DNA from 3 places in the Neobacillus sp. DHD-1R genome. Region 3 is predicted to be linked to each of the others. Evidence: riboswitches for the same ligand, from Rfam matches in the RefSeq annotation. Region 3 holds a riboswitch; each other region holds the start of a gene.
What was found. Region 3 has a riboswitch for S-adenosylmethionine ahead of AC3ANL_RS22635 (methionine ABC transporter ATP-binding protein). Riboswitches for the same ligand answer to the same signal wherever they lie in the genome.
Positions count from the first base shown of each region.

Region 1 (4,255 bases), 2.1 Mb from region 3:
AGACATGTCCTATACCATTACTACTTGCAAATATCTTCTTATTAACTTTTAGCGTCCATATGCTGACCAGTAACTGGATCTGTAGGGATTGTCTCACCATCGGCATAATGAGCATCATAAAAATTTCCAGCAGTATTGTGCATTGTCATTTTCACATCTAGCATTTCTAATTCTGGTTTTTTCCATTCTCTTTTCATTTAATCACCCCCTTTCAAAGTATTTTTTTAGTAACCGATACACTATTACAGCCCTCATTAAGATTCTATAGTCTGGGTTAGACATACTTTCTATTCTTGGACCTTTTTCACTTTTGGACAGTGCCGACCTTATTACACCTTCATCAAAGAATCTCATTGCATAGGATTCTTTTAAAAGTTCCTTAACTTCCTCAATGAGCATACTCCAATTTGGAATCATCCGATGAAGCCAATCTGCACCTTGAACACCTCTGACATATTGATTTAATCTAATTTGATTTGGCAGCACATTTTCTGTTGATCTTCGAATGAGCGCTCGGTCTACCCCATTTTGAACAAATTGATCCTCTGGTACAGAAAAACAAAAACGAGCTACTCGAATATCATTGGTAGGATCACGTTTCCAAAGTTTATATCGCAATGATAGTTTGGCATCAAGTGTACTCCCCGAATTCCACGTGGAGATATTTTCAAAGATAATTCTTCTTTGTTCATAAATATTTTGAGAGGCCAACCAGCCAGAGTTATCAATTCCATACTCCCTTAACTTTGAAAATACACCAGTCCTCTCGGCGAGGTCTGAGTTAATTAAAGTCGGAACATCTAATGATCTATTGATAGGTATCATTTGATTAATGAAAGGAAAGCTCTTTCTAATAATATAAGGAAGCAATCGAAATCTGGCTCCTCCGATATTCAGACTATATTGATGTAATTCTTGAATAAGACGCAGCCACTTTAACTTTTTTAATAGAATGGCATAATAATCTAGAGCTGAGCCCCATGATATAGTCGAATTACCTTTATCACCATTTAGTAAAATTCCAACACCTTTTTTGTGTGCTTCCTCAAAAATGCCCCTTAACCAGAATGAATTTTCAGTAAATTTGTAAGGCATTTCCATTACATCCAGATACTCATCGATTTCGGTATAAGAACTTCTCCCGTCAAAATCATAGTAATGGTCAGAAATTCCGCCTACATATTCAACCGTTTTCTTAATTAATGGTCTCTCGTCCGGCATTAATCGCTTATGAGTGAAATCTACGAAATCCATTGGTGGAATATAACTGAAAGTATGTAAGGTCTTATTTTCTTTTCGCAGTTCTTTTGCTGCAAACCCTACAATTGAGCCTGAATCTAACCCCCCGCTTAATTGGGAACCAACTTCTCGGTACGTTCGTAACCTACAGTTTACTGCCTTCTGAAAAACCTCTTGAAATGCCTCTACATATTCTTCGTTTGACTTTAATTTTATTTTTTCTTTAGGAGTAAATGTACCGTAGCGTTTTAGGTGAATTCCTTCTCCAACAATTGATATAGAATGAAATGGTGGTACTTGATCTATATTTTTAAACGGAGTCATCCGAGCATCCACCGTATCAATCATTCCAGTAATAGCTAAAAATTCAGCGATATAATTTTCGTTTAATTGCTTCTTAACATAGGGCAAGGATAATAATGATTCAATGGTTGTACAGAAGGTGAATCGTGAATTATTTTTGAAATAATATAGTGTTCTATATCCAGATGGATCTCTTGCACCAAAAAATTGTTGTTTCCTTTCGTCCCAAATCATAAAGGCAAAATCGCCGACTAGATACTTGGGAGAATCTTCTTCCCATTTATGATACGAAAGCAAGATAAGTTCACTATCAGTGATTTCTTTCCTTCTTTCCTTTTTCACTTGTAATCTTTCAAATAGTTCTTCACGATTATCGATAATTGCATCTGCCGTAATAGCTAACTTCCTTTCATAATCATAGTAGGGAAGTTTTTCACCTATAGACTCCGGGGTAATCCACTGTGCATGGCAGCCAAGAAAAACTTTGTCGTTATGCCAGGTTTGCACATCATCGGCCGGATATTTTTCTAATTCTTTCATAATCCGGTTTCCGTGCTCTAGATTGATTGGTTCATCGTTTAAATGATATATTCCGGCTATAGCACTCATCTTTTCCTCCTGCCAGGCTTAAAATTCCATATTACCTTTAACCATTAGATTAAATTGTTCACTAAAAAGAACAAATATGTCATACTTAACTAATAGAAATTTGGTTAAATCTTAATCTCCACCGATTTAACTAAATAACCCTATTTTAATTGCATTAATTTAATGAATTATATTACTAATTACCTATTTAATCCTCTTTGTTAGTTCTTTATCAAGAACACCTAATAAAGTTATAATAAAGCCTTAAACTATTAGTGTCAATATTTTTTCGTTTAATAATTCTGGAGTTTTTAAATATTGTTATTAAATTAGGTTCTACATTAAAATGAATTATATAAAAACAAATTGACATCATCACTAATTTGTAGTAAATTTTATAAATAATCTAAATAATTATTTTCTTATCAAGAGAGGTTGAGGGAAGGGCCCTGCGACACCTCAGCAACCTTCAATGTTTTTTCTCATTGAAAAGGTGCTAAGTCCTGCAAATTCACTAATTTGCAAGATAAGAAGAATGACAAATGTGCTGCCTACAAAAGTCTTCTTCTTATGAGAAGACTTTTTTTATTTATCAAAAAGCTTTATCACTCAATCGCGTTAATGTTAAACATAATAATCATTTATTACTAGGAGCGTGCCTTATGTACAAAATCGATACGAAACTTGCTCAAATCGGCAACCGCAGCGAAACAACAACTGGAACGGTGAATCCACCTATTTATTTTTCAACTGCCTTCCGCCATGAGGGAATTGGGCAATCAACAGGGTTTGACTATACCCGAACAGGAAATCCAACACGTCAGCTTCTTGAAAAAACAATTGCTGATTTAGAGGACGGCGATCAAGGCTTTGCCTGCAGTTCTGGGATGGCAGCCATCCTAACGATCCTCTCTTTATTTGAATCTGGTGATGAATGGATTGTAAGTGAAGATTTATATGGCGGCACCTACCGTCTATTAGAAAAGGGCTATAAAAAATGGGGCTTGAACACTCAATATGTTAATACCTGTTGTCCGGAAGAGATTGAAAAGAAAATTACGCCAAATACAAAGGCTATTTTCTTGGAGACACCAACCAATCCCCTCATGCAAGAATCAGATATTGCAGCTGTTTCAGAAATTGCCAAAAAACATGGGCTTTTATTAATAGTAGATAATACATTTTATACGCCACTATTACAGAAGCCAATTACCCTTGGCGCGGATATTGTCATCCACAGTGCAACGAAATACTTGGGGGGCCATAATGATGTTCTCGCCGGGCTGGTTGTTGCAAAAGGGAAGGAACTTTGTGAAGCATTGGCCTTTCACCATAACGGTGCCGGGGCAGTGCTTAGTCCGTTCGACTCTTGGTTATTAATGCGCGGAATGAAAACTTTATCGCTTCGAATGGACAGACATGAAAAAAATGCAAAAAAGATTGTTGAGTTCCTTTCTCAGCATGTAGCTGTATCAGATGTGCTTTATCCAGGCAGAGGTGGAATGGTGTCCTTCAGAGTACAAGAAGAATCATGGATTAATCCTTTCCTACAAGGCCTAAGACTCATTTGTTTTGCTGAAAGCCTTGGTGGTACGGAAAGCTTTATTACCTATCCAGCAACGCAGACCCATGCCGATATTCCTGTAGAGGTTCGGACCCAATCAGGTGTCGATAATTGTTTATTACGTTTTTCGGTTGGAATCGAAGATGCACAAGACATCATTGAAGATTTGCAACAGGCATTTGCCCATATTAAAGAAGGAGTGATCGCATAATGGCACACGATGAATATAGTTTTGAAACCCGGCTCCTTCATAATAAGCATAAAATTGATCCGACAACAGGAGCAGTGAGTGTACCGATTCAACACGCCTCCACCTTCCATCAAGCTGATTTTGATCAGTTTGGTAAATATGATTATGGCCGTAGTTTAAATCCAACACGGGAAGCTCTTGAAGATGTAATTGCAGAACTAGAGGGCGGTGTAAAAGGGTTTGCCTTTTCATCTGGGATGGCTGCTATTTCGACGGCCTTTCTGCTCCTTTCAGCTGGAGACCATATTGTGATAACAGAAGATGTCTATGGCGGGACGTTTCGGATGGTCACCCAAGTCCTTACTCGGTTA
Region 1 covers NZ_CM173232.1:1,231,087-1,235,341, reverse strand. Annotated here, with positions in the region: gene AC3ANL_RS05795 (paeninodin family lasso peptide) at 42-197, opposite strand; gene AC3ANL_RS05790 (asparagine synthase-related protein) at 202-2,151, opposite strand; SAM riboswitch class I at 2,550-2,663, shown strand; gene AC3ANL_RS05785 (methionine biosynthesis PLP-dependent protein) at 2,793-3,905, shown strand; gene metC (cystathionine beta-lyase) at 3,905-4,255, shown strand, end outside.
Region 1: another riboswitch for S-adenosylmethionine. It lies ahead of AC3ANL_RS05785 (methionine biosynthesis PLP-dependent protein); the one in region 3 lies ahead of AC3ANL_RS22635 (methionine ABC transporter ATP-binding protein).

Region 2 (4,255 bases), 450 kb from region 3:
TCTTCTTTACTTTTTAAGGAGGATCATACGATATGTCAAAGTTATGGGGCGGACGCTTTACAAAGGAAACAAACAAGCTGGTAGAGGAATTTACAGCTTCGATTTCTTTTGATCAAAAGCTAGCAAAGGAAGATATTTCCGGAAGTATGGCCCATGTACAAATGCTGGGAGAATGCGGCATTATTCCGATGGAAGATGCCATAAAAATTAAGGATGGCCTTCTATCTATAAAAAAAATGGTAGATGACAATCAAGTTGAGTTTTTAGTAGAAGATGAAGACATTCATATGAATATTGAAAAGCTTTTGATTGAAAAAATCGGACAGGTGGGAGGCAAGCTCCATACCGGTCGAAGCCGTAATGATCAGGTGGCAACTGATATGCATCTTTATTTAAGAACGAAAACGACAGAACTGATTAAATTAATTGAAGATGTACAACAGGCCTTTATTGCGCAGGCGAAAGAGAATGTTCAAACATTGATTCCAGGGTACACCCACCTGCAGCGTGCCCAGCCGGTTTCCTTTGCCCATCATTTAATGGCGTATTTTTGGATGTTTGAACGTGATAAAGAGAGATTGATTGACTCGCTGAAACGGGTAAACTGGCTTCCGCTTGGTTCTGGTGCCTTGGCAGGGACGACATTTCCTATCAACCGTGAACGTGTTGCGGAACTGTTAGGCTTCGAAACAATTTATCCAAATAGCATGGATGCTGTTAGTGATCGAGATTTCATCCTAGAATTCTTGTCAATCGGTTCAATTATTATGACGCATATTTCAAGATTATCTGAAGAGTTGGTACTTTGGTCAAGCCAAGAATTCCAGTTTATTGAGCTTGATGATAGCTTCTGTACAGGTTCAAGTATAATGCCGCAAAAGAAAAACCCAGATGTACCCGAGCTGCTGCGCGGAAAAACTGGTCGAACCTATGGAAATTTGATTGGTTTGTTGACTGTACTGAAAGGCTTACCACTCGCTTATAATAAGGATTTGCAAGAAGATAAAGAAGGCATGTTTGATACGGTGGAGACGCTTGAAGGATCCTTAAAGCTGTTAGCACCCATGATTGAGACCATGACTGTAAAAAAAGATGTGATGCGCAAGGCGATCAACAATGATTTTTCCAATGCCACCGATATTGCCGATTATTTGGTTACAAAGGGATTACCATTCCGTGAGGCCCATGAAGTAATCGGGAAAATTGTTTTGTATGCGATTCAGTCAAACAAATTTTTATTAGATTTAAGCTTTGATGAATATCAGGAATTCAGTCCATTGTTTGAAGAGGATATTTACAAGGTATTGGCTCCAGAGCACGTCGTAGCGGTAAGAAATAGCTTTGGCGGAACTGCTCCGGAACAAGTGGAGAAGCAAATTAATTTGGCCGAGGGAAAACTGAATCAATAAGATTTTTTTGAATATTATTGACAATAACAATTATTTAAACTAAAATACTTTCTATAACTTGGAAATTTACTGAAAAATTAATATAACTCTTATCCAGAGCGGCGGAGGGACTAGGCCCGATGAAGCCCGGCAACCATCAAGGTATTCCTTGAAAAGGTGCTAATTCCTGCAGGTTATTTATGACCTGATAGATAAGAGGAGGAATTCAGCCCTCTTCTTATGAAGAGGGCTTTTCCTATTTGAAGGCTCTGTTAATGTTATATGAAGGGTGGATCAACATGTCTGTAATTAAAGTGGCAATCCTAGGTTTTGGTACGGTGGGTGAAGGAGTTTATCGGACTATTCAAACACATGCAGAGGAGCTGACAGTGGCACTAGGGAAAAAAGTTGAGGTTGCAGCTGTTCTGATAAAAAACACACAGAAGGAAAGAAATATAAGTGAAGATGTCCTGATCACTTCAGATTTTACAGAAATCCTAAATCTGCCACAGCTTGATATTGTGGTTGAAGCGATTGTTGGCAAGGACCCTACCTTTTCATTTCTAACAAGAGCTATTCAACGAGGCTGTCACATTATTACAGCAAATAAAGAGATGTTTGCCCACTATGGAAAAGATCTGCTTGAACTTGCAGAGAATCATCATGTTTCAGTAGGGTTTGAGGCTACGGTTGCAGGTGGAATCCCAGTTATTCAAACACTGCGGCAATTATTAAATGTAAACCGTGTCCAAGAGGTTCAAGGAATCCTAAATGGGACATCGAATTTCATCTTGACAGAAATGCGCGAAAAGAAGCTGACCTTTGCCCAAGCACTAAGGCAAGCCCAGGAAAACGGTTATGCTGAAGCAGACCCAACCAATGATGTTGAGGGCTTTGATGCCTTTTATAAAACGATGATACTTAGTAGACTTGCCTTTGGGAAAAGTCCTAATTGGCAGGAGGTCGAACGAGTAGGAATTACGTCCATTACACCTGAGATGATTGAAGAAGCTGCGAAGCTAGAATTAAGATATAAGCATATTGCCAGCATTTATAAATCTGGTAATCAAATAAAAGCAACGGTTAAACCAGTTCTTGTAGGGAAAGAGCATCCCTTTTATCATGTAGAAGGGGTTCAGAATGCCGTAAATGTCTACTCTGATATTGTTGGACGAATAACGCTTCAAGGCCCCGGTGCAGGAATGTATCCAACTGCCAGCGCCGTGATTGAGGATTTGGTCTATGTATGCCAAAACCCTCCGGTTAAACGAAGTCTCAAATTTAAATCAAATCACTATGTTTTATAGATAGTGTAAAAAAGAGCTGATGGCTCTTTTTTTTATTTAGGATGGGTAGTAGTTTAGTCAATTCCAAACGGATTACATATTGTGTAAAAGATTAACAAATAGGACTAGCTATTTCATAAATGAAATAGAAGGGGTAACACCATGTCAGAAAGGAAATATAAAAAGGATGAAGAGATCGAGGTTAGCGTCATTATTCCATCTCTTAATAAATACCCACTAAATTTATTTACCCTCTATTCGCTTGAACACCAGACTTTTCAATCTGAAAAAATGGAGGTTATCTTTATTGACGATGCCTCTACAGATCAAACAGAGGAAAAACTTAAGGATTATTCACCCCCATACAAGTTTAAATATATTCGCAGCAATGAAAGACTTGGTAGAGCGAAAGGTAGAAATCTAGGCATACGTTCTGCAAGAGGGAAGGTTCTTATCTTTTTAGATGCAGAAATGATAACAGAACCAGATTTTGTTCAAAATCATTTTCAATATCACCAATCTAATCAAAAAGTAATAATCACAAGGGCCATGCACTCCAAATCCCTCTATTCATGTATTTTCCCCGACTTTTCTAAGCAAAAAATAACTACAATTTCAGATATAACCCAAAATAATCCTGACGTATATGCGAGATACAAGGAGTGTAACTTTCCTCTTGAACAGCCATATCTATTACTAACAAAAAACGATATAGCTCGAAAAACCTTTAAAGATTTAGCATTTAGTGCATATCCATGGTTCCGACAAATTATTAGAAAGTTTAATGCGGATTTGGAAGGGTTTGCATTTCCCTGGATGGCCTTTCTAACAGGAAACGTTTCCATTCGTAAAGATTTCATTGAACAGGCAGGGGGATTTGATGAAGAGTTTTTCCACTACGGTTATGAAGATTGGGAATTGGGATATCGGCTATTTAAAAAGGGAGCCCGCTATATTGTTAGCAACGAAGTAATTACCTATCATCAAGAGTTTCCTATCGTGGATAGAAAATGGAATGAGGCAATTGCAAACTTTGGTCTATTCACAATAAAACATCATGATGTTGATGTGCTAATTTTAGGATTAGAGCTTTCAGGTCATACAGATTTATTAACAATGAGTAAGATCCTTAGGGAATATAAAAAACTGGTAAACACATATGATTTAAAATATTTTCAAGAAACATTCATACACATCCTCAGAACCATTATTCTTTTGCTTCAAGTAGGTATTCGTCATCTTAATATTCTTGGAGCGGCAGGTTTAGGTACAGAGGATAGAAAAGAATTATTAAGTGATATAAATCTTATTAAGAGTTTGCATGACTATCCAAATTTAACCTATTTTTTAGAAAAGGTTATGAAATCATAACCATAAAGGAGTATAATCAGTGGTTTCTATTATTACTTGTACGATTAGAGATGAGAATATCGATAATGTTTTCAAAAATTATCAGCGGCAAACCTGGAAGGATAAAGAGCTCATTATCATTTTAAATAAAGATTCAATGAACATTGACCGATGGCTCAGCAGGGCAAGGAGCTATCCGAATGTTCAGGTTTATCAATTACATGAAAAAGC
Region 2 covers NZ_CM173232.1:4,135,673-4,139,927, reverse strand. Annotated here, with positions in the region: gene argH (argininosuccinate lyase) at 33-1,409, shown strand; SAM riboswitch class I at 1,496-1,607, shown strand; gene AC3ANL_RS20485 (homoserine dehydrogenase) at 1,688-2,695, shown strand; gene AC3ANL_RS20480 (glycosyltransferase family 2 protein) at 2,837-4,045, shown strand; gene AC3ANL_RS20475 (glycosyltransferase) at 4,065-4,255, shown strand, end outside.
Region 2: another riboswitch for S-adenosylmethionine. It lies ahead of AC3ANL_RS20485 (homoserine dehydrogenase); the one in region 3 lies ahead of AC3ANL_RS22635 (methionine ABC transporter ATP-binding protein).

Region 3 (4,255 bases):
TGCCGATTTCCGGCTTTTCATGAATTTGGTGGCTTGTGGAAAGGTAACGCTCTTTATTGCTTTCTACATTTTTAATGATTACTTCTTTTAATGCTGTGAATGATTGTACAGATACTGTCATGGTGTCTCTCCTCTATTTTTAAGAGGTTCCTGCTATGGAGCAAGAACCTCTTAATATTGTTATTTATTAGAGATTCAGTTTTTATAAAAATGTTAATCTTACCAACCGATATTTTTTAAAGGAACAAAGGTTGGGATTAAATTACCATCATATTCTTTATCAATAAATTTCGCTGTGTCCTCTTCTTGAAAAAGTTCTGCAATTCTCTTAAGGGTCTTGTTGTTTTTGTCTTTTGCATTTACGGCAATAATATTAATGTATGGTGTCGCAGTTTCACTTTCATGGAAAATGGCATCTTTTAACGGCTTAAGTCCAGCATCATTTGCAATACCATTATTGATCACAGAAGCGGCAACGTCTGGCAATACGCGTGGCGTTTGGGCTGGAACCACTTGAACGAATTTAATATTTTTTGGGTTTTCCTTCACTTGGTCAACAGAGCCATTTGGGTCAAAGTCTTGAGGTAACTTAATCAGACCTGCTTCTTGAAGGAGCAGTAAGGCACGGCCTTGGTTAGACGCGTCATTTGGTATAGCAATTTTGGCACCTTCTGGAATATCCTTTACATCTTTATATTTTTCAGAGTAGATTCCCATTGGAGCAAGAACAGTTGTTGCAATTGGGACAAGATCTAGTTTGTGTTCTTTAATGAAGACATCGAAGTAGGCAACTGTCTGGAATGCATTCGCATCAAGCTCGCCTTCTGCAAGAGCGGTGTTTGGAGCGACATAATCAGAGAATTTTACGATTTCAATATTGATGCCCTCTTTCTTTGCTTTCTTGGCTACAAAGTCCCACTGACGCGTATCGGTTCCACTAACCCCAAGCTTGACCATGACGGACTCTTTACCAGAAGCTTTTTTGTCCTCTGATTGATTAGAGCATCCGGCTCCAAATACGGCTAGTGTAAAAATAATGATGGTGAATAAAAGTTTTTTCATGTTGTTTTCCTCCTACGTTATCTACGTCTTATTTTTTTTGCTAAAATATTGCCTAATGACTGTAATCCTTGAACAATCACAATCAGAATGACTACGGTTATGATCATCGTGATCGTATCAAAACGCTGGTAACCATATGTAATGGCTATGTCGCCGATTCCGCCGCCGCCGACTGTACCTGCCATTGCGGTTGCACCGACAAGTCCGATGGTGGCAATGGTAAGCGAGAGAACGAGGGAGCCGAGTGCCTCTGGAACTAGAAACTTCGTAATAATTTGCCACGGGGTTGCACCCATGGCCTCTGCTGCTTCAATGACCCCAGGATCGACTTCTAACAGGGAATTCTCTACTAATCTTGCAATGTAGGGACCTGCATAGAAGACCAGCGGTACAACGGCTGCTGCCGTTCCGATGGACGTTCCGACAATCAATCGTGTAACCGGAATAATGGCCACTAATAAAATAATGAACGGTACCGATCGAAAAATATTAATAATTGCACTTAAAATCGTGAAAAGCGGGATATTTTCAAGAATTTGGCCTTTCCTAGTGACGACTAGCAAAATTCCAAGCGGTAATCCAAGGATGGCTGAAAATACTAGCGAGAAGGCGACCATCTGGATGGTTTCAACTAAAGCTGTGATGATTTGATCTGAACTAACTAGCATGTGCTTTCACTTCCTTAACACTGATGTTCTTCTCGTTGATATATGTTAGTGCTCGAATGACTTCTTTGTCAGGCCCCTGGAATTCTACTATTAAGTTTCCAAAAGGGGTACCTTGAAGTTCGGTAATGTTGCCAAATAAGACATTGATATGGATATCAAATTGCTTCGCAAGCTCGGAAAGCAGCGGCTGACCGGCTGAAGTGCCGACAAAATTGATTCGAAACACCTTCTGCATTCCTTCGTGTTTTTCAATGATTTTTATGATTGAATCAGGAAGCTGATCGTTCATGACAGTGCTGACAAAGTTCTTGGCTGTTTGGGTCTTAGGTGCTGAGAAGACGTCAAATACTGTTCCCTCTTCAATTATTTTTCCTGCTTCAATGACTGCGACCCGATCGCAGATTTCTCTGATCACCGCCATTTCGTGAGTAATGAGGAGAATCGTAATGTTATATTCCTGATTAATCCTTTTCAAAAGCTGTAAAATCGAGCTCGTTGTTTGCGGGTCGAGAGCTGATGTAGCTTCATCACAAAGGAGAATAGATGGCTGGGTTGCTAATGCCCTGGCAATCCCAATTCTTTGCTTTTGTCCTCCGGAAAGCTGGTCTGGGTAATAGTCGGCTTTGTCAGCTAAGCCAACAAATTCTAATAGTTCGTGAACCCGCTTTTTGATGGTTTCCTTAGGCTGTTTTTCAAGCAGGAGGGGCATTGCCACGTTTGCAAAGACTGTTTTAGAGTTTAATAGATTAAAATGTTGAAAGACCATCCCAATGTTTTTCTTAATCTTTCGGACTTCTTTCACAGAAAGAGTGGTGAGGTCATGACCATCAACAATCACTTTTCCTGATGTCGGACGCTCCAATAAGTTTACACAGCGGATTAGTGAGCTTTTACCCGCACCACTGAATCCAATGACGCCGAATATCTCCCCTTTATTTATTTTCAAATCAATTCCATTCAACGCGGCAACCTGTTGGCCGCTGCTTTCGTAAATCTTTTTAAGATTCTGAAATTCAATCATGTTGTAAATCTCCTTTGTGGGAAGTGTCCCTTTATGTAAGTTTCAAGCAGGGGGTGATAACCGAAAAAAACCTCTTCTTGGAAATAAGAAGAGGGCATGTCAATAGAAGACAACAGCTAGATACTCTTCTTAACTTCCAAGCTTGGAGCTTGCTGGAATTGGCACAGAAAATAGAAAATTCCGCTGCCGAGGCTTCATAGGGCCAGTCCCTCCGCCTCTCTCGATAAGAATATTATTCAATTAAAAATAAAAACCCTCTTCAATCACAAGAAGAGGGCGAATTAAAATAATTGGAGATCCTCTTCTTATCTTTCAAGTTACACTTGCTGGATTTGGCACAGAATCAGGATGATTTCCGCTGCCGAGGCTTCAAAGGGCCAGTCCCTCCACCTCTCTGGATAAGAAAAATTTGAATTTATTCATTTTTTTAACTTATTTAACTTGTTTATTAATTTATCGTAATATAGTAAAAATGTCTAGTGTTTTTTTAAAAAAAATTTTAGTGCCTGTCGTGAAAAAGTGAATTACTAATGCAAGCAATCAAAAAAAACAGCTGAGACTGACCCCGCTACTCCAAAAAACATCCTAATTTCCTTGCTTTTTCCGTATCCCAAAACGTTGAAAGAATGCCTGTTTGGTGATCAGATATAATGTTAAGAATCTATCTTTTTTAATCTGAATTTGGATTGATAAGCGACCGTTTCGATGATTCTAAAAGGAGTTCGGTCGGTTAGAGGCTTGATAAACGACCGCTTTGATGAATTCAAAAGGGTTTGGGTAGTTTAGACGCATGATAAGCGACCGTTTAGATGAATTCAAAAGGGTTTGGGTAGTTTAGAGCCTTGATAAACGACCGTTTCGATGAATTCAAAAGGGTTTGGGTAGTTTAGCCCCATGATAAGCGACCGTTTAGATGAATTCAAAAGGGTTTGGGTAGTTTAGAGCCATGATAAACGACCGCTTCAATGAATTCAAAAGGGTTTGGGTAGTTTAGCCCCATGATAAGCGACCGTTTCGATGAATTCAAAAGGGTTTGGGTAGTTTAGAGCCTTGATAAACGACCGCTTTGAAGATTTCAAAAGGGATTGAGTCGTTTAGACCCATGATAAGCGACCTCTTTGAAGAATTCAAAAGGGTTTGGGTAGTTTAGACGCATGATAAACGACTGCTTCGATGAATTCAAAAGGGTTTGGGTAGTTTAGAGCCTTGATAAACGACCGCTTCGATGAATTCAAAAGGGTTTGGGTAGTTTAGAGCCATGATAAACGACCGCTTCAATGAATTCAAAAGGGTTTGGGTAGTTTAGAGCCTTGATAAACGACCGCTTTGAAGATTTCAAAAGGAGTTGGGTAGTTTAGAGCCTTGATAAACTACCGCTTCAATTAATTCCAAAGGGGTTGAGTCGTTTACACGCATGATAAACGACCGCTTCGATGAATTCAAAGGGGTACGGTCGTTTAGACCTTTGATAAGCGACTAAAGGGGACAGTTTTCTTGCTGAATT
Region 3 covers NZ_CM173232.1:4,589,357-4,593,611, reverse strand. Annotated here, with positions in the region: gene AC3ANL_RS22650 (M20 family metallopeptidase) at 1-121, opposite strand, end outside; gene AC3ANL_RS22645 (MetQ/NlpA family ABC transporter substrate-binding protein) at 220-1,062, opposite strand; gene AC3ANL_RS22640 (methionine ABC transporter permease) at 1,080-1,730, opposite strand; gene AC3ANL_RS22635 (methionine ABC transporter ATP-binding protein) at 1,720-2,751, opposite strand; SAM riboswitch class I at 2,878-2,981, opposite strand; SAM riboswitch class I at 3,054-3,156, opposite strand.